Regions from separate parts of the Exiguobacterium sp. EF_C8 genome, predicted to be linked through region 2. Evidence: a T-box and tRNA genes for the amino acid it is inferred to sense, from the RefSeq annotation. Region 2 holds a T-box; the other holds one or more tRNA genes.
The links. The T-box of region 2 lies ahead of ileS (isoleucine--tRNA ligase). A T-box ahead of a tRNA ligase gene usually reads a tRNA of that ligase, here a tRNA-Ile.

Region 1 (10,691 bases), 470 kb from region 2:
CATTGAACAAATCGGAGCATCAGAGAAACGACAATCGATCCTTGAGTCGATTTTTCAATTGAGTCAGTCGATGCATGTCGAATGTATCGTCGAGGGGGTAGAGACGGGAGAAGAAGTACGCATTGCCAAAGAAATCGGGATTCATTTGTTCCAAGGCTACTTCTTCGCTAAACCGGTACCACTCGAAGAAATCATCTGTCTACTACAAAAAACGAATGAAGGAACGATTCATTAATCCCTAAAAAGCCACTTCAGTCCGAACCTTTCGGAGAGAAGTGGCTTTTTCATACAGTTGGTACAGTCGATATTGATTTCGACCTTGTGTTTTTGCTTCATACAAAGCAATATCTGCTTGCTTGAAGACCGTTTCAGCGGGTTGATGATGAGCGTAAGCAATTCCAGCAGATACCGTGATCGATACAGCGTGATCCTGCATGACAAATGGCGTTTGTTGAACGGCTGCCACGATTGTTTCTGCTAAATGAATAGGTTCGTAAAGGTCACAATCTGGAATGATGACGATGAACTCTTCACCGCCATATCGACCAACCGTGATAGGTGCGGGACAATGTTCATTCAATACAATCGAAAAATGGCGCAAGACGGCGTCGCCGTCGGCGTGACCATGCGTGTCATTCACACTCTTGAAGTGATCTAAGTCAAACAAGATGACGCCCCAAGAAGCTCTGTTTTTTTCAAGCGTCGTGACCTTTTCCAAAATGACATGTCGATTCGCAAGCCTTGTTAATTGATCGGTCGAAGCGAGATAGGATTGATAAGAGTAAAGAACAAAATGTTGTTGCAGGAGTAGTGACAAACGATAAAACAAAAAGGCTCCGCCAATCGTTAAGACGAAATAAGGAATATAAATCGTCCTCCAGGCATCTACAGGGGAATTACTCGTAATCAGTCGCCAAAGAACAAGTAGAGAGCCGACTGTCACGATGGCGGTAAAAAAATATCCTTGCCGTGTAATGAACCGACGACAAATAAATGACAGCATCAAAAAACCGAGTAGCGTCATGACAGAACTAAGTAAGGCATTTATAGAATCGCCATTATCGATTAAAAAACGATAAATCAAAAGCATTAATCCCGTCACTGTGATACTGATGTTACCACCGAATAAAGCGGATAAAGCGAGAGGTAACAAACGCAAATCAATCAGTGCGCCGTTTAAATCAATCGCATGATGCATAAGAAGAATACCGGTGATCCCATTAGCAAAACCAAAATACAGCCGAGTAGATATCATCGAGTCGGGTTGAATCGGTAAACGATCACGAAGCAGATAAAAGGCGAACGTAGAAACGAGAAAAATAATACAAATATTAATAAAAAAGATATTCACTGTAGCAAGCATCATGAAGCACTTCCTATTTTAAAATTTAAAACGAAAATCATTGTAAGATATCTCAGAGTTCAATAACATGAAAAACGGAAAAAACAGCCTAATCGGCTGTTTTAACGAATCGGTGCAAATTTTTGAATCTCTTGAACAGCCTCATTCCATGAAGCGACACGAATAACATTATTCGGTACGGCTTTACGGTTATAAGGTGCGTCGAACAAAATCACAGGGATGAATGTATCTTCTGCAATCTGCACAGCATTCTCTAATCGATCTTCCATAAACAAATCGAGTGATAAATCACGGACGACTTGTACTTTGTCGTGTGATCCCGTCATGATTAAGGAATCAAGAGGAAGTTCATGTTGTTTGATCCACTCTTCAGTTACAGGACGAACGAGTTCCGATCGTGCTGTCACGTAATGGAGATCATATTGCTTCCGCAAATTCCATAAGTGGTGGCGAACATGTTCTTGAGGGATGGACTCACGATAAATTCCTGACTCGTGACCGGAGTTCACCATGTAGTCCCAAAATTCGATTTGATTCATATCCGTATACGTATGCAATTCATATTCAGACGCCTGATTGAAGTCAATCGACGTTCCGAGATGTTTATTCATGTAAGTGAAGCAAGAGGATGGATGTGTGATCGTTCCATCGATGTCGATTCCAATTTTCATTTACAGTCACCCACGTTCTAAGAATTTTTCTTCACTTAGTATAACATAGTCGAAATCGAGATACGAAAAAAGACTCCTCATGAAAGAGGAGCCCCTATCTTATACGTGATTTGCTTTTTCGGCTTCTTTTTCAGCCTGTTTTTCGAGGACGATGGCATCGATCTCTTTTTTCAATTCTTCGACCATTGTTGCTTCTGGTACTTTACGAATGATTTCTCCGTGGCGGAACAACAATCCTTCGTTGCGAGCGCCGGCGATACCGATATCGGCTTCACGTGCTTCACCAGGACCGTTGACTGCACAACCAAGAACAGCAACTTTGATGTTCGCTTGGATATTTTCGATATAGTCTTCGATTTCTGCAGCGATCGACATCAAATCGATTTCGATCCGACCACATGTTGGACATGAGATCAATGTCGCGGCGTTGGCTGCGAGACCAAATGATTTCAAGACTTCTTTTGCGACTTTTACTTCTTCGACAGGGTCCGCTGAAAGAGATACACGAACCGTATTTCCGATTCCGCGTGAGAGGATCGCTCCAAGTCCTGCTGCTGATTTTAATGAACCAGAACGAAGTGGACCCGATTCCGTAATCCCTACGTGAAGTGGATAGTCAAACGATTCAGAAGCAAGTTGATATGCTTCAAGCGCCAACTGTACGTCTGATGCTTTCAATGAAACGATGATGTCATGGAAGTCGAGGTCTTCAAGGATCTTGATGTGGTGCAAGGCACTTTCGACCATACCACGTGCTGTTGGATAACCGTATTTTTCGAGAATGTGCTTTTCGAGTGAACCAGCGTTTACCCCAATACGGATTGGGATGTTTTTCGCTTTTGCTGCTGTCACGACGGCTTCGACTTTTTCGCGGCGACCGATATTACCTGGGTTGATCCGGATTTTATCGACGCCAGCTTCGATCGCCATGAGCGCGAGTTTATAGTTGAAGTGGATGTCTACGACAAGCGGGATGTTGATTCGGCTTTTGATTTCTGCAAGTGCGAGCGCATCACGTTCTTCTGGACAAGCGACGCGGACGATTTGGCAACCAGCTTCTTCAAGACGTAGGATTTCAGCGACTGTCGCTTCGACGTCGTGTGTTTTAGTTGTCGTCATACTTTGGATGATGACTTCATTATTTCCACCAATGACAAGGTCCCCTACACGAACGGGACGAGTCTTAGAGCGATGGACCATTTTCGGCATATCGAAAATCTCCTTTTGTGGCATACCGCCATATTGTTTATGTTTACCTTTTCTATCATATCGAACTATTCCCTAAAAATCGAGAAACAAGAACGAAAATCGAACATTTACAATTGTTTAATGAAAGTAAGGCATCCGTCAATCCGTCGGACGCCTGATTTTGATACTCATCGAGATTTACGTGACGCGCGAGGTTTCGGGGAACGGGCAATCCATAATGGCACCAACGTGTAAATGAAGTGCCCGAGGATGAGTAAAGCAACTCCTATTTGATGATGCCCCAATTGGTAAAGAAGCATGCCAAGGGGGAAGGTCCATAGATTCGTTGCAACCGTATAAGGGAACGTCTGACGATATGCCCATGGACGGGGGAGTAACAGACGAACGAATCCTTTCGTCAGATATGCCATTAAGAGCAAATACAGTAAGACCGCAATAGCGATGAAGATGAAGTGGAGAACGAACCAAATCACGATTGGAATATTTTTTTGTAAAAAGAAGGAATCGATGATCGTCGTCCATAGTGAAATCCAAGCCAATCCACAGAAATACAAAGAAACATCTGATAGACGAAGTCGTAAAAACGAGCGGTTTGGAATTAATGAAGTTTGTAAGTAATTAATGAGTTGACGTAAAAAAGACAAGAATATCACTCTTTCCATTGTTTTATAACAGATTTTTTGGTTTGTCTATTTGTTCATAAATAAAGGAATTATTGTAGTGGTACAGATTAATAAAACCTTAACAATTGGATGTCGGGAAAACTGTTTACAAGTTCATTAGACCTTTACATAATAGGGGGGTCGAAAAAATAAACTTTACAAACACATCAATCCACATCAAATAAAGGAGCTGGCAAGATGAACTATGATTTGCAGGAAATGATTTTTACCTTCATCGGTGGACTTGGGATTTTCCTTTTCGGTATTAAGTATATGGGAGATGGTCTCCAAAAAACAGCGGGAGACCGATTACGTTATATCCTCGATAAGTATACGACGAATCCACTATTAGGTATCTTAGCAGGTATCGTCGTCACGATATTGATTCAATCGTCATCCGGTACGACTGTCATCGTCGTCGGGCTCGTGAGTGCAGGTCTGATGAATTTACGACAAGCAATTGGTGTCGTCATGGGAGCGAACATCGGTACGACGATCACGGCCTTTATCATCGGGTTCAATGTTAAAGAAGCGGCACTTCCGGCAATCGCCATTGGTGCTTTCTTGATCTTCTTCTTCAATAAAGAACGTGTTCAGTATATCGGACAGATTTTCTTTGGTTTCGGTGCATTGTTTTACGGTCTCACATTGATGGGGGACGGGATGGCTCCGCTCGAATCAAGTGCCTGGTTCCGAGAGTTGACTGTCTCGATGTCGGATAACCCATTGCTTGGTGTATTCGTCGGAACTATCTTTACAGTTCTTGTTCAGTCGTCATCTGCGACGATTGGTATCTTACAGGAGTTGTATGCTGGTGACATGATCGATATCAAAGCGGCACTACCGGTCTTGTTCGGTGATAACATTGGAACAACGATTACGGCAGTACTTGCAGCACTTGGTGCGTCGATCGCAGCCAAACGGACAGCCGCCGCACACGTCATCTTCAATATCATCGGAACAATTTTGTTCTTGATCGCATTACCAGTGTTCTCAAGCTTCATCGCATGGATTACAGACGCGCTTGGTTTAGAACCGAAAATGCAAATTGCTTTTGCACACGGAACGTTCAATGTCGTCAACACATTGATTCAATGTTGGTTCATCGCACAAATCGCATGGCTCGTTCAAAAAATCGTACCAGGTACGGATACGACGATCGATTCAAAACCGCGTCATCTCGATCAAAACATCTTAAATCAATCTTCTGCGCTTGCCTTAAACCAAGCGAAACTTGAAGTTTTGCGTATGGGTGAATTCTCAAAAGACGCACTTGCAAAAGCACACCGTTACACGCAATCGCATGATAAAAAAGATGTTTCAGAATCCGAGCAGATTGAATATGCGATCAACTACCTGAATACAGAAGTGACGAGTTATCTTGTTAAAATAGCAGCACATGATTTATCAGAACGTGAATCAAACGATCATTCGTTATTGATGCACGCCGTCAATGACTTTGAGCGGATTGGTGATCATGTTGAGAATATCGTTGAATTAATCGACTTCCAGATCGTCAACCGGATTCAGTTCACCACATCTGCGAAGCGAGAGCTTGATGAGATGTATGTCCTGACACAAGAAATCGTCGCTTGTGCGATTCGCGCCGTCGAAGAAGACGATGTCACGCGGGCACGAAAAGTTCTTGAACTTGAAGGGAAACTTGATGCATTCGAACGTTCATTCCGTAAACAGCATGTACTTCGCGTGAATGCTGGTGAATGTACAGGACAAGCGGGAATGATCTTCGTCGACTTACTTTCAAACCTTGAACGAATCGGCGATCACGCTGTGAACATCACGGATCTCGTCCTTGAACAGCGGACAGCATTAATGAACTAAGCGTAGACTTATTTTAAAACAGCTGATTTCGAAAAAAATGAAATCAGCTGTTTATTTTTTTGAAATAGCATATTGACAAGTTTCGTCACATCTCGTAATCTAATAAGAGTAAGAAACATACATCATGGCGGTGTAGCTCAGCTGGCTAGAGCGTACGGTTCATACCCGTGAGGTCGTGGGTTCGACTCCCTCCGCCGCTACTATTACTTAAGGACCCTTAGCTCAGCTGGTTAGAGCTGACGGCTCATAACCGTCCGGTCGCAGGTTCGAGTCCTGCAGGGTCCATTTGGTTGAACGCTTCTCGTTGCAAACGGGAAGCGTTTATTTTTGTTCGCTCGGGGAATAGTAAAGGTATTGTAATAATATTCATACTATAGTAACTAAGGGAGAGCGAAGAGAGATGGAACGTAACCATACGATGATGCAGTTTTTCGAGTGGCATGTAGAGAATGATGGAAAGCACTGGCAACGTTTGAAAGAACGAGCGCCTGAATTGCGTGCTGCTGGCATCACGTCCGTGTGGATTCCACCAGCATCGAAAGGTCAGTCGGATGAAGATACAGGATACGGCATCTATGATGTCTATGACTTAGGCGAGTTCGATCAAAAAGGAACGGTCCGGACGAAATATGGCACAAAGGATGAACTGGTCGAAGCAATCGAAGTTGCCCATGAGAACGATATCGCTGTTTATGCGGATGTTGTCATGAACCATAAAGCTGCAGCAGACGAACTCGAAACGATTAAAGTAGTGGAAGTCAATCCAGAAGACCGATCGAAAGAAATTTCAGAAGAGTTTGAAATCGATGCGTGGACGAAGTTTACTTTCCCAGGTCGTAATGGAAAGTATTCGGATTTCGTCTGGACACACGAATTCTTCAATGGAACGGATTTTGACGCGCGCGAAGAAAAAACAGGGATCTTTAAGATTTCCGGAAATAATAAAGATTGGAACAACCAAGTAGATGATGAGTTCGGCAATTATGATTACCTCATGTTTGCAAACATCGACTACAATCATCCGACGGTACGGGAAGAAATGATCCGTTGGGGACACTGGTTCAAGGACACGATCGATTGCCAAGGCTTCCGTCTTGATGCAATCAAGCATATCAACTATGAATTTGTCCGTGAATTCGCGAAATCGATGATGGAAAGCAGCGAAGGCGATTTTTACATGGTCGGCGAGTTTTGGAAGTCAGATCTCGACGATTGCCGTCATTTCCTAGACAGTGTCGACTACACGATTGATTTGTTTGATGTTCCGCTTCATTATAAATTCCATGAAGCTTCCAAGCAGGGAGAAAAATTTGATTTAACGACATTGTTTGCGGATACGCTCGTCGAGTCGCATCCGACGAATGCCGTGACGTTCGTCGACAATCACGATTCACAGCCTGGCGAGTCGCTAGAATCATGGGTGGATGACTGGTTCAAGCAACATGCCTATGCATCGATCTTGTTACGTAAGGACGGATATCCATGTGTCTTTTACGGGGATTACTATGGCGTCCAAGGACCGACCCCTGTCGAAGGAAAAAAAGAGATGATCAATGCCCTGCTCTATACGCGCTATCATAAAGCATACGGAGAACAACAGGATTATCTTGATGACCCGCACTGTGTAGGCTGGGTTCGTCTTGGTGTCGATGAAATCGAGAACTCAGGTTGTGCCGTGTTGCTTTCGAACGCCGACATGTGCGAGAAACGCATGTTCGTCGGTGAAGAGCGTGCGGGTCAAGAATGGTTCGACTATACAAACCATCAAGATCATCCAGTCGTGATTGACGAAGAAGGATTTGGTGTCTTCCCGGTTCCGGGCGGAGGCGTCTCTGTTTTTGCTCCGCGAGAAGTCGAGTAAATCCGAGGGTCTTGACTTGCGTCAACACAGGTACTTTTGCTAGTCTTAAAGGGTATTGAAGTTTTCGAAAATAGCACAAAGGGGGACATGAACATGTCAAAATTTGAATTACCAGAACTCGGCTACGCTTATGATGCGCTTGAGCCACATATCGATGCTCGTACGATGGAGATTCACCACACGAAACACCACAACACGTATGTCACGAACGTGAATACGGCGCTTGAGGGTACAGAACATGAAGGAAAGTCACTTGAAGAACTTCTTCAAAACTTGGATGCTCTCCCAGCAAACATTCAAACTGCAGTCCGTAACAACGGTGGCGGTCACTGGAACCACTCATTCTTCTGGAAATTGTTGAAGAAGAACGATGGCGCTGCTCCAACAGGGGAACTTGCAACAGCAATCGACGAAGCATTCGGATCATTTGATGCATTCAAAGATGCGTTCGCAAAAGCAGCAACAACTCGTTTCGGTTCTGGCTGGGCTTGGTTGATCGTTGACGGTGGGAAATTGGCAGTCGTTTCGACTCCAAACCAAGATACACCAGTCATGGAAGGCAAAACGCCAATCCTTGGTCTTGATGTTTGGGAACATGCATACTATCTCAACTATCAAAACCGTCGTCCGGATTACATCAATGCATTCTTCAACGTCGTTGATTGGGACCACGTAGCGAAGCTTTACGCTGACGCGAAGTAATGGAAAGAAGCGTATCGTTCAATTGTGAACGATACGCTTTTTTTAATGCGGAAAATCATGGGATAGGTTGTTATGGAAAGTTTCCTTCTATATAATGAAACAAGATGACTTTTGAACGATAGGGGAGTACGCCATGGCTAAACGAATCACCGTACGAGGAAGACGGCGTAATCATCTGCCGCTTCGTCTGAATTTAATGTTCTTCGTCGTTTTTTTATTGTTTGCGATTTTGATTTTCCGTCTAGGAGTCGTTCAAATCGTCAATGGTGAAAAAATTTCGCGGGAAGTCCAAAAAACGGAGATGACTGCATCAAAGTATGAAGTACCACGCGGTAAGATTTATGACCGGGATGGTCGTCTACTTGTCGATACAATTTCTAAATACTCCATTGTATATCGTCGCGCACAATCGACGAAAGTAGATGAACGTATTGAAATCGCGCAGCGTCTCGCAGCAATCATTGATCTGCCTAAAAAAGACTGGAAAGTCACGGAACGTGACATCAAGGATTTTTGGGTCGCGACGAACACGGAAGAGTCGGATCGTCGTTACCAAGCAGCAGTGAAAAAGAAGTATCCTTCAACGGAAGCACAAAGTAAGCTTTCGATTGCGGAACAAGATCAAATCCGCCTGGATGCGATCACGAAAAAAGATATTGATTACGATGATAAGACGATGGAAGTCATTGCGATCAAACATAACATGGAAGTCGGTTATGCGCTTGATCCACAACTCGTCAAGCTCGGTGCGTCTGCAAAAGAGATGGCAATCATCGATGAAAATTTAGAAGATTTGAAAGGTGTATCGGTTGAACCGTTTTACGAACGCTCTTATCCGTATGAAGGAACACTTCGAAACATCTTCGGAAAGTACTCGAAGATTCCGGCAGAACAACAAGCGGAGTTCAAAGCAAAAGGATATAGTTTGAATGATCGTGTCGGGACTTCGTTCCTTGAGCAACAGTACGAAGATCTTCTGCGCGGGAAACCGGCATACGATGTGTACGAAACGTTTAATGGAGAACCGGTCGGTGATCCAAAACGTGAAGAAGGCGAGTCCGGGAAGGACCTCGTTCTAACCGTTGATGCGGAATACAATAAAAAAGTAGATCAAATCATGCAACAAGCGATCAAAATGGGTCGTGGCATGGGTAGTCGTTATTTAAAAGAAGGATATGCCGTCGTCATGAATCCACAAACTGGTGAGATTTTAGCGATGTCAGGTCAAAAGCTTGATCCTTCGACTGGGAAGTTCACGGATGTAGCGATTAATAATGTCTTGACGTCTCTTCAAATCGGTTCAACGATCAAGGGTGCGACAGTTGCGATGGGACTACAGGAAGGTGTCATTCGTCAAAACGAAGTCATCAACGATGCGCCGATCACAATCGGAGGTACAAAAAAAGGATCATATGTTAACATGGGACCGATTACGGATTTAACGGCGCTTGAGCGCTCGTCGAACGTCTATATGTTTAACATTGCGATGCGGATGGCGAAATATCCGAGCAATGGGATTGCTGGTGCGAGCGTGGATGGAGCAGCTGCCATCATGCAGAATTACTATAGTCAGTTCGGTCTTGGGGTGACGACAGGTGTTGATTTGCCTTACGAAGCAAAAGGTGTTCAAGGGACGCCAGACCGTGTCACGTTGTTGATGGACCGAGTCATTGGTCAGTACGATGCCTTTACGCCGCTTCAAGTCGCGCAGTACATTTCAACACTTGCGAACGGTGGTTATCGAGTTCAGCCTCACTTCTTAAAAGAAGTATTGGCGTCGAACTCGATTGAAAAGGGTACGAAAAAAGTCGATTACAGCTTTAAAACGAATTATCTGAACCGGATTGAAGTCAGTCAAGATAATATTGATCATGTCCGGGAAGGGTTGCACCGTGTTGTAAAAGGTGAGCGTGGTACAGCCAAAGTTATCGCACAAACTGGAATCGATGCTGCAGCAAAAACAGGTACTGCACAGGTCAGCGTCTATGGGGATGACGGAATCGCCTTACGTGACGGAAGCGGGCAACCGGTTCGTTCATTGAACTCGAATCTTGTCGGTTGGGCACCGTATGACAATCCAGAGATGGCGTGGGCCGTGTTCCTTCCTTATATGGAACAAGAGACTGTCAACTCGAAAATCGGTCATGATCTTGTCAAAGCGTACTTCAACGTAAAGGACGTACCGTGGCAGACTAAGCCAAATTAACTAGAAACTAAGCGAGGGTGAGCAATCACTCTCGTTTTTTTTGTTTGTATTGACCTTTTTTTGTAATGGATTTCGAATTGTAAACACTAAAAAACACGCCTTTACAATTCTTTTACGTTGGATTCATTTCGTTTTAATAGTTCATCCGTAGTATAAGTCTTGTAAGGAAAACGGA
Region 2 (10,691 bases):
GAGAACTCGAGATGAGCCAGGAACGGTACAAGTCGTTATTCGAATATCATCCTGATTCCGTTTATTCAACGGATATGGATGGGCGGTTCGACAGCGTCAATCAGGCATGCAGTTCACTTTTACAAACAGCCCCTGAACGCCTAATCGGCCAGTCCAGTCTCGCTTTCGTCTCTAAGGATTCGCGGTCTTCCGTCATCGCCGAGACACGTCACGTGTTTAATGGAAAGCCTAGAAATTATGACGCACGAGTCGTTATTTCCAAAAATGAAACAGCTTTTGTTAATATCACCAATGTCCCAATTATCGTACAAGATGAGATGGTCGGTGTATTCGGTATTGGAAAAGATGTCACGTCGCTCCGAGAACAAGAATTAAAAATTCATCAGCTCGCCTATTTCGATCACTTGACTGGTCTATCCAATCGCGTCAGTTTCGAGGAACGATTGATTGGGCACTTTAAAGGTCAGACTAAGCATTCTCCTGGTCGCTTTGCACTCTTCTTTTTGGATTTGAATCAGTTTAAGACCGTCAACGACACTCTCGGGCACGACGTCGGTGATCAATTGCTTACCGCCGTAGCAGAACGCTTGAAGTCGCTCCACTCGGTTTTCAGTCATATCGCCCGACAAGGTGGAGATGAATTCACTTTGATGCTTACAGGATACGATACGTCCGATACGGTCAAACATGCGGCTGAAACCGTTAACGAGCTACTGAGAAAACCGTATACGATCAATGATCGAATTATTCATTGTCCGCCTAGCATCGGCATCTCATGTTATCCGGAAGATGCAAAAAATGAAATTGAAATGATGAAACATGCAGATATCGCTATGTATGAGGCAAAACAAATATCGGGTGGCGCGTATCTATTTTATGATTACCTCATTTCAAAACGAACGTGATGCTTTGACTCAATTCCCTGCAAGTCATCCCTTAATCCAAGATGACTTGCAGGGTTTTTACCATGCACTGAAATGAAACGATCAAAACCAAAAGCCGACTCGGGTACACGACCCAGGTCAGCTTAAATATCCACTCATTCATAAGAATCCTTCCGATTGCAGAAGGAGTATCGCCTCCGCCCGAACCTCTTCGCTTGTTTTTGCCGTCGTCTGAATTAGCAACGTTGAAAACGAGGCATACCAGTTTTCTTCCAAGTTCCATAATGATGCATGATCCTCAAAGGACTGACGTCGCTTTGTTTCGTCCAACAAGCGCCGTTCTCGCAATTTCAGGTGATTGCCTGTAAATAAAGGATTTGGTCTGAGCGGCAGGCTCGAAGCGCTGCTAGTTCTGGTTGTAGCATTGTTTCGATATCCCAATCAAATCCTTGATTGGTCGGATAATGCAAGGTATAGAATTCGAGATTTTCCGGACCCCGATCGAGCAAGATCGTTCCATCCGGAAAATGGTGAAATCGTTCGAGTTCAGCCTGAATGAACAAGCGTTGATTCTCGACGAATCCTTCTTTGGTTCGGATGTCTAACCCGAGTTCTTTTCGTTTTTGAACGATCGGATAAGGATTTTCATAGTAGACATGCAACTCCGGGTAAGCGTCTTCGAGCGCTTGCGCAAGCGTCGTCTTCCCGGAAGCCATGGCGCCTTGGATCGAGATGATACGTCGTTTCATGCCTTTCCTCCTAGCTGTCTCTTCCCTGAAAAACAAAGTCTTTTGTGTCAAAATCATTTGTTTTGCTTCCTTGAACTAGTTCGATCGTTCGACATATCAACGTGAAACACGTCAAGTTAAATGATCGGATTTCCTTTTACACCCTCCCTCTTTGAACCACAAAAAAATCTTGAATGAATAGTTCATTCAAGATTTTTGTTTTTACTCTTTTCTTCAAATGGAGAGGTGATGTGCTGTCCGTTGTTTTTGAACATACTCCATCAAGATCGGTCGTTCCGGTGGATTGAGGTTTTTTGGTAGCTGATCGATAGCGAAAAAGCGTAATTCCGCGACTTCTGACGGATCCCGAACGATTTCACCCGTATAAGCTGTACACAGAAATGCCGAGATCACATTATAGACTTCATCCCCGTGCGGATACTTATAGTAAAACGCATCACCCGAATAGACGTTCAATAATTCGAGGTGCTCTGCTTCAAGACCGGTCTCTTCCCTTAATTCTCGTTTTGCTGTCTCTACGAGCGTCTCCCCGATCTCAAGCGCTCCACCAGCGAGTCCCCAGCAACCGTTATCTTGCCGAAGTTGTAATAAGACTTCTTGTTTATCGTTGACGACGATGACACACGCTCCTGCCATGACGAGCGGTCGTGTGCCGACGAGTTTGCGTAATTCTGTGATATATCCCATGTCATTCAGTCCTTTTCCATTTAAATCACTTTCGTTCGGACGCGCATCCGTTTGAGCCCCGTCAATAGGAGACACAACAAGATGATGCCCGAAACAAAGAGTACGTACGTATGAATCGTAAAGAGGGAACGGAAATCGATAACGGCAACATTCTGTTGCACCTCAATCCAACTACTAAGTATGATTCCACTGATTGCAAGTAAGATGAGTACTCCGACCTGTCGACGTGTCAACGCGACATGCGTCAAGACGCGCATGCCTTCACGGATGACGAACGGTAGGAGAACGAGAAGTGCTGCGACTGGTAAGATGACCGGGTCACCACCTTGCTGAATCGGCATTGACCGGGTCAAATAGCCAAATAGAAAAAAGAAACCACACACGAACAATAATAATCCGAACGCGATACTCGCATTCACCGCTTTGTTCATCTTACTTCCCTCACTTTTTAGAATAATGAATTATGAAGAAACAGTACTTTGATGCCATACACCTGCTGCGTCAAGCCGGACCCGATGTCTGCCGTCAAGTTCCATCTCGATCGGACTGACCTTCGCCGTCTTCGGTGAGAACAACCATGTCCGACCTTCTGGGACGAGCAAGATATGCGTTCCATTCGCGACTGGTCCGAGGAAGTTGAGTGACGCACCGTTTAGTGGACGTTCCCGTCGCTCGAGAACACCAATCTCCGCTAGCTGTTCACCCACTTCAAGCACATCTTTCACCGTCAGACTCATCTCGCCGATTCCGAGGATATCGGATACATCAAACGTCAGTTCCGCTTTAGATGGATTGATTTGATGCCGCGCGATCAATTCCAAGACATTTTCATCTGAATCATAAAAATAGCAGGAATGCGAATCTGTGAAATTAAAATAAATCTCGTCCTGTCCGTCTTCGATCAAAAGTGGTGTCCGTTCTACAAGCCACGCTTTCCCTTCTTCGAAGACGTTCTCTGAAATGTTGAACGCTATATGGTATTGTGTATCGACATCGTCCGTCTGTCGATATGTCAGTTGATCCGTGCCGATTTGCATCGTAAACGAATCAATCGTTTCCGAGACGAGCGGGAAACCGATCTGTTTTAAGTAAAAATCTTTCATTGTCTGCAGATGGCGTGTTACAAGAATGGTTTTCGAAATGTTCATACCATTAACCTTCCTTCACTTGCAGTAAAATTTATCAAAAAGTGATATGCTTTATTTTACCACTAATGGTAAAATCGTGACGATATAAAAGTCTGATTTTTCAGATATTTTTATACCTGAGAGGATGTTTGGATGAAATTATTAATTGCTCAACCGAAACGCGAGACTGGGCTCGCACAATTCGAACGTGAGACTGCCGCTTATCCTGAAGTTGATCTGATCGTCTATCCAGAAGGATACTGCACGATCGCAGAACTCGATCGCGTGCAACACCTTGCCAAGCAGTTCGAGACAGTCGTCGTCACGGGTTACAAGGATGAAGCGAATCTCGATCGCGCTGTCATCATCGATGCGACCGGGAAGATTCTTCTTGATCGCGCAAAAACACCAGATGCTGGACCGCTTTATACGCCTTCAACAGCAAACGATGGTGCGTTACGTTACGGGTACGTCCTTTGCCGCGAAATCTTTTTAGGAAAAGACGGACTAAGCGAGGAATCCGGACTTGATCTCATCTTCAATCCAATCGGTGTCGGCATGTTTAGTGAAGAACAGTATGCCGAGTGGTCTGGTGAAGCGCGTATCATCAGTCAGGCGCAACAAGCGCTCATGATCGGGACGAGTCATGCCGATGGTTCGTACCGTAACTGTGGTTTTTCGATTCCGATTGCGTTCGTCTATGACGAGACCGGTGAGCCATTACTGTTGTCTCATAACGATACGCGGACACGCTTGTTTGATACGGTCACGCGGCACGTCGAGATTGTCGGTACACCGTCTTTATCGTAAATGAACACACGCTTCTTCCCGTCAGAAGAAGCGTGCCATTCCCTTCAGGAGGTGCTCATATGTTCCAAACAGGTCGTGCTTCGTTCTTTTGGAAACGATATTTTTATGTCTTCTTTCCTTTATTCATCTTCGGGGTCAGTCACGAATCGTACTTGATCGATAATCCGTTAGCTAGCTTAGAAGACATCGGCGAGTTCGTCTTCTTCTTTTGCCTTTATCTCTTTAATTTTGCCGTTCTCTCTGCTTTGGTGACGAATCTGTGGTGGTTCTTCCTTCCGACAAAACAAGCTCACTGAGACACCGATTTTTGATAGGAAACGAGTGTCGCTCGTTCATTGAGCGGTTGACTGACACCGGTCAATCGGTAACCCATCTTCTCATAGAAATAACAATTGCGCGTCTCTTCGCGAATCGTTCGCAGTTCCCATGCCGCAGCAGTCGGATACGCTGATTCAACGAGTTGTAATGCGCGTTGTGCAATCCCTTCACCTTGACGACCTGGATCTAAGAACATCGGACTGATCGCGTAGCGACTTGGCGCTTTCGCAACGACACAAATCCCGCCGACGACGACATCGTCGACGATGATTTGATGGAACGTACTGCTTGGATGTGTGATCCGGTGAATGATACGATCGATCGATTCGTTCGCCGGATTCGTCGCAAAATCTTGATACCGCTCGAGTGTCTCTGAAAAAGCCTTGATTTGGAGCTTGTGAAGCTTCGGAGCGTCTGCAAGAGACGCTGTCTTTAATTGAATATCCAATGTACTCGTCCTCTCTTAACGGAACCAATTCCAAAATTGTGTACCTTGCGCGACGATCAAGTAAACAAGCCATCGCTCGAAGCCGAACGGCATCGCGTCTTCTTCCCACTCCTCGAAATTAAGAAATTCCCCACTCCAAATCCGATTTCCTTCCGGTCGATTCATCTCATAGACGATCCACTCCCCGTCTGGTCCTGCACCGATTGCTAGGAAGTTTTCGGGGCATTCCCAAATCTTGCTATACGTCAGACAATCCTCGATCGAAAAGAGTTCAAATCCATCATTATAGGATAACGTTTCGTGCTGAAAGAGCTTAGCCCCGTTATGTAGACGTAAGAACGTCTTATAGTCGTCTGCCGTCCACTCAGGTAATTGCGCTAACTGTTCGTCCGTCGCTCCTTGGTTAAAGATGAAACGTTCTCGGGCAACATATCCGTCTTCTTTTTGAACCTCTAACAAACTGTCGACGAGGCGACCTTTTAATGTTTCTAATGCAATCATGATCTTCTCCTTAACAGTATTCTTTCGTTGATGCGAACGAAACACTGACATCGTGTCCGCCTAGCTGGATATCTCCTGCTCCCTGTAGCGATTCAGTTCGCATGGAGGATAAGGCAAGATGTTTGAATAACAAAGGCTCAAACGTCTCGACGATCGGTCGGAACGTCGCATCGACCGACAAGACGAGATCGATTCGTGCGTCACGCGATAACGCTTGTGCCTTTCGTTCAGACTGGATATAGCGGATGAGCTCCCGTATCCAGCGTTCCTGCTCCAGTGCTTCCGTGATCCGCGTATCAAGCGTCACTGTGAGTCCACCACCCGTCGCGGCAGCAAAACCCGTCTTGACGATTGGTTCGACGATGACATCGGTTAAACTTACCTCTACTTCATGTCCTAGTGCTGTCTGATACGATACGCTGCCCGTTTCTAGCAAGTTCATCGTCTCCTGATCCGGCAGTAGTTGTAACCATTGATGGATCGCGTTCGCCTGTTGCGCAAATTTTGCTCCGGCTTCGCGGAAGTTCAGTTTAAGGCGAAACTTCGTTGTGTCTCCTGTCGTTGTTAAGAACTGTACGTCTTTTACATTCAGCTCTTCTTTGATGAGCGCCAGATAGTCCGACCACTTGAAGGTGTCGCTCGATTGGACGGTTAGACTTGCAAGCGGTTGTTTGACCTTTAAGGCATGTGTATTTCGCACTTGTCGTCCTAGCTCAACGACAGTGACGACTTGTGTCATCTCGTATTCCAGAGTAGATTGGATCATCGATGGATCGGCAACCGGATAATCCGCTACATGAACGCTCATTCCCGTCAATCGCTGATAGACATCATCGGCAAGATACGGCGTGAACGGAGCGAGTAGTCGTGCCGTCGTCGAGAGTGCAACGTGAAGCGTCGCGTACGCGGCTTGTTTTTCTTCCGTCCAGTCGACTTGCCAGAACCGTTCCCGTGAACGACGGATGTACCAATTGCTAATCTCATCGACGAGTTGCGCAAGACTCCGCGCTGCTTGAGTCAATTGATAATCGTCTATCGCATCCGTCACGTCTTGCGTCGTCTGATGGACACGCGAGAGTAGCCATTCGTCTAGACGCGTCGGTTTCTGTGGACGTGATCTATCGAATTCATCTAGCTCAGCATACGTTAGATAAAACTGGACGGCGTGATCCAGCGTATCGACTAGTTTTGATTTCGCTTCCTGGACGATCCGCTCGGCAAACCGTTTTGCACTCCACGGACTGCTGTCGACGAGTAGTGCCCAGCGCAAGCTATCAGCACCATACGTCTCGATCAATGCCACCGGATCGAGGGCATTACCACGACTCTTCGACATCTTTTGTCCGTTCTCATCGAGGACGTGACCGAGCGCGAGGACCCGTTTATAGGCAGATTGGCCGGTAAAAAGCGTTGAGATTGCCTGCAGACTATAGAACCAGCCGCGCGTCTGATCGATGCCTTCGATGACGACATCGGCTGGATACCGGTTAAGTGTCTGCGTCCGCGACGGGTAATGCTGTTGCGCGAACGGCATCGCTCCGCTATCAAACCAGACATCGATCACTTCTGGTGTCCGGTGCATCTTTCCCTGACACGTCGGACACGAGACCGATAATGCATCGACGTACGGTTTATGCAACTCGACCGACTCTGTCGGTGTTGTCGTCCGGCGTAATAAATCTACTTTGTTTTTTGGAACGAATATCGTATCGCACGTGTCACATTCCCAGACGTTCAGTGGGGTGCCCCAGTAGCGATTGCGACTGATGTTCCAGTCGACGAGTTGATCAAGGAACTTTCCGAACCGCCCTTCCTTGACGTGATCGGGATACCACGTCACAGATGCATTGTTCGCAAGGAGTTGTTCCTTGACGGTCGTCGTCTCGATAAACCAGTTGTCTTGTGCGTAATAGAGCAGTGGTGAGTCACATCGCCAACAATGCGGATAGCTGTGCGTATAGCGTTTTTTCGCAAACAAGCGTCCCCGTTCAGCGAGCAGCTGGATGATTGCGACGTCTGACTCTTTGACGAATCGACCAACGAGTGGTGGAACGGCATCCGTGTAACACCCAGCAGCGTCGACGACATTAACGAATGACAGTCCGTTTTCCCGGACGACCCGGTAATCTTCTTCCCCGTACGCTGGAGCAAGATGGACAAGTCCGGTTCCGCTCGTTGCTTGGACGAAGGACGCCCCGACAACCGTATGACCGTTCTCTGGCGTCACGAAATCAAACGGTGGTTCATAACGCAAACCGACGAGTTCCGCACCGAGCTGTTCGGATACGACCTCGACGGATTCCGAGAACAGTTCAGCGACTAACGCTTTAGCGACAATGTATCGCTCTCCTTCAAACGCTACCGTGACGTACGTCAATTCCGGATGAACCGCCACCGCGACGTTTGCCGGTAACGTCCAAGGTGTCGTCGTCCACGCAAGCAGAAATGTCTGCTCCATGTCGACGATCGGAAGTTTGACCGTCGCCGATAAGTCCGTCACGTCCTGATAGCCTTGCGCGACTTCATGGGAACTGAGTGACGTCTGACAGCTCGGACAATACGGCGATACACGATGTCCTTTCGTCAACCAGCCTTTGTCATGGATCGTCCCAAGGATATGCCAGACGCTTTCGATATACTCGTCCTCCATCGTCACGTAAGGGTCATCCATGTCGACCCAGTAGCCGAGTTTTTCCGTGAAGGCACGCCACTGTGTTTCATAGGAGAAGACACTTTCCTTACAGCGTGCGATGAATGCTTCGACACCATAGTCTTCGATCGCTTGTTTGCCGGAGATGCCGAGTTGTTTCTCAACCCCGAGTTCGACCGGTAGTCCATGTGTATCCCAGCCGGCTTTTCGTTCGACCCGGAATCCTTGCATCGTCTTATAGCGGGCGACGGTATCCTTGACGGTTCGTCCGAGTGCATGACCGACGTGGGGTAAGCCGTTCGCGGTCGGCGGTCCTTCGTAGAATACGAATTCTGCTTCCGTGCGTTGCTCAACCGATCGTGCGAAGACCTGGTCTCGTTTCCATCTGTTTCGAACACGCTCCTCACGTTGTTGTACGGTTTCTGCTTGGTTTTGTGACGTCATCTCTTGTTCGCTCCTTTGTCGGTAACTAAAAGAATACAAAAAAGTCCGCCCCCTTTGACAGGGACGGACTTCACCGCGATACCACCCATATTCCGTCGAGAATGCTTGTTCTCGACAGCACTTAGTTGCACACTATCATGCGCATTCCATGTAACGGTGGACACCCGGTCACACTTACTGAATGGTTCAGCGTGACTTCTCAGAGAGGATCTTCATGATTGATCTGGCTACCGGTTCTCAGCAATCCCGGTTTTCTGTAAGGCAGAGAAACAATCATTACTCTTTCTCGTCAACGAAATGATATGCTCTTGTTGTGGAGAATCTTACCATATGCCTTAAATGTTAAACAACACTTTTTTACATTTTCTTGAAAAGGAGTTTTTTTGAATGGTACATACTTTCCCAACGCTTAAAACGAACCGTCTCGCTTTACGCGAAGTGTTACCCACAGATGCTACGAGTGTCCTCGCTTATTTATCAGACGAACACGTCGTCAAACAGATGGGACTCGCTCCGTTCCAATCGGAAGCTGACGCTCTCGAAGAGATTGATTGGTATGCTTCGATTCGTCGTGAGGGTACTGGCATCCGTTTTGGGATCGCTTTATCAGAAGACGATGTCATCATCGGTAGTTGCGGTTTCTTAAATCAATCGGAACGCCATCAGCGGGCTGAAATCGGGTTTGAGTTGAACCCTGCCTATCAGGGACAAGGCATCGCGAAGGAAGCAGCGCTTGCGGTCATCGAATATGGTTTTAAGGAACTTTCGCTCAACCGGATCGAAGCACTCGTTTTACCCGAGAATGCCACTTCGCAACGATTGCTTGAACGACTCGGTTTTCAGCGTGAAGGGTTGCTTCGTCAATATGAGAAAACACGCGGTCAGTTTGATGATTTGTATATGTACTCGTTATTGCGGAGTGATTGGCTTCAATTTTAATCTATAAAATCATTTCCTTCATTTCAAAATGATTGAAATCCAAAAAGACGTTATTGGAATATACTGTTAAGTGTAAGAAATCATTTTTGACATTTAAGGGGGAACTATCTTGAAGAAATGGATCGCAGCAGGTCTTGTATCATCATTAGCATTCGGTGTCATGCAGACATCAATCGTTGAAGCAAGTTCAAGTTCAAAAGAAGTCGCTAAACTGAAAAAGGAAAAAGCAGCACTTCAAAAACAACTAGCCGACGAAAAGAAAAAAACAAAGAAGTCGGAAAATGCCTATAAGACGTTACAAGGACAACACACGAGTCTTTCAAAATCTTATAAATCACTAGATACTAAGTACAAGAATCTTCAAATTGAGAACGAAGGGAACAAGAAGAAAGTTAAAGAACTTTCGACTGGATATCGTCTTCTCACATCTTCGAAATCACTTGTCACAGATGGATCAGTCGTAACTGGTAAGTACAAAAATACAGAAAGCTTGTTGATGCTCGGTAAGACACCATATGTACCATTACAATTATTAGCAGACCTTTCAGGATTACCTCTAATCGAGACATCTACTGCATATGAAGTCGGAACACCACTTTCAGGTACATCGCTTTCATCGATTCATATCGCCTCTTCATCGTTTGAATCGATTGAAAAAAATCAATCCATTTTAGTAAATGGTAAACTGAACAATCAAAATGTTATTTTATCGGGTTTCTATAATGACGAATATGCTACATTCAGCTTGGACCAAAAGTATAAAAAACTAACTGGGAAAGTGTCATTATTGACTGAACAAGCACTAACAAAAAGTTCTAGCCACTTAAGTCATGCTTATCCAGATGACAAAATGACACTTGTATTCTCCGACAATAACGGAAAAGAACTTGGTCGCTATGATGTTGTATATGGCGATGACCCAATCGACTTTGATGTTGATGTGACGGGTGTGACAAATCTTCGTGTAACTGCAGAAGGAAACAATACAGTTACTACATTGATTTCACCAGTACTGACAAAATAATAAAAAAAATACCTAGAAGAGATTATTAGTCATCTCATCTAGGTATTTTTTTCATCATTTATGCAATCCTTTGATCCGTTTGTGGGTATCAGTTATTTCTTCTTTAGACA

Region 1: it encodes a tRNA-Ile, which carries the amino acid that the T-box ahead of ileS (isoleucine--tRNA ligase) is inferred to sense. The anticodon was not compared.

The regions. Positions count from the first base shown of each region.
Region 1 covers NZ_CM143264.1:909,131-919,821, forward strand. The annotation lists gene ACY2IG_RS04685 (bifunctional diguanylate cyclase/phosphodiesterase) at 1-235, shown strand, start outside; gene ACY2IG_RS04690 (GGDEF domain-containing protein) at 239-1,366, opposite strand; gene ACY2IG_RS04695 (5' nucleotidase, NT5C type) at 1,465-2,034, opposite strand; gene ispG (flavodoxin-dependent (E)-4-hydroxy-3-methylbut-2-enyl-diphosphate synthase) at 2,134-3,243, opposite strand; gene ACY2IG_RS04705 (hypothetical protein) at 3,411-3,896, opposite strand; gene ACY2IG_RS04710 (Na/Pi cotransporter family protein) at 4,104-5,747, shown strand; tRNA gene ACY2IG_RS04715 (tRNA-Met) at 5,874-5,947, shown strand; tRNA gene ACY2IG_RS04720 (tRNA-Ile) at 5,959-6,032, shown strand; gene ACY2IG_RS04725 (alpha-amylase) at 6,148-7,608, shown strand; gene ACY2IG_RS04730 (superoxide dismutase) at 7,702-8,310, shown strand; gene ACY2IG_RS04735 (peptidoglycan D,D-transpeptidase FtsI family protein) at 8,444-10,516, shown strand.
Region 2 covers NZ_CM143264.1:1,374,778-1,385,468, reverse strand. The annotation lists gene ACY2IG_RS07285 (DUF4084 domain-containing protein) at 1-905, shown strand, start outside; gene ACY2IG_RS07280 (AAA family ATPase) at 1,235-1,633, opposite strand; gene ACY2IG_RS07275 (NUDIX hydrolase) at 1,847-2,320, opposite strand; gene ACY2IG_RS07270 (hypothetical protein) at 2,341-2,751, opposite strand; gene ACY2IG_RS07265 (VOC family protein) at 2,782-3,468, opposite strand; gene ACY2IG_RS07260 (carbon-nitrogen hydrolase family protein) at 3,601-4,257, shown strand; gene ACY2IG_RS07255 (hypothetical protein) at 4,317-4,553, shown strand; gene ACY2IG_RS07250 (GNAT family N-acetyltransferase) at 4,547-5,023, opposite strand; gene ACY2IG_RS07245 (SMI1/KNR4 family protein) at 5,039-5,524, opposite strand; gene ileS (isoleucine--tRNA ligase) at 5,535-8,618, opposite strand; T-box leader at 8,675-8,920, opposite strand; gene ACY2IG_RS07235 (GNAT family N-acetyltransferase) at 9,006-9,557, shown strand; gene ACY2IG_RS07230 (hypothetical protein) at 9,667-10,581, shown strand.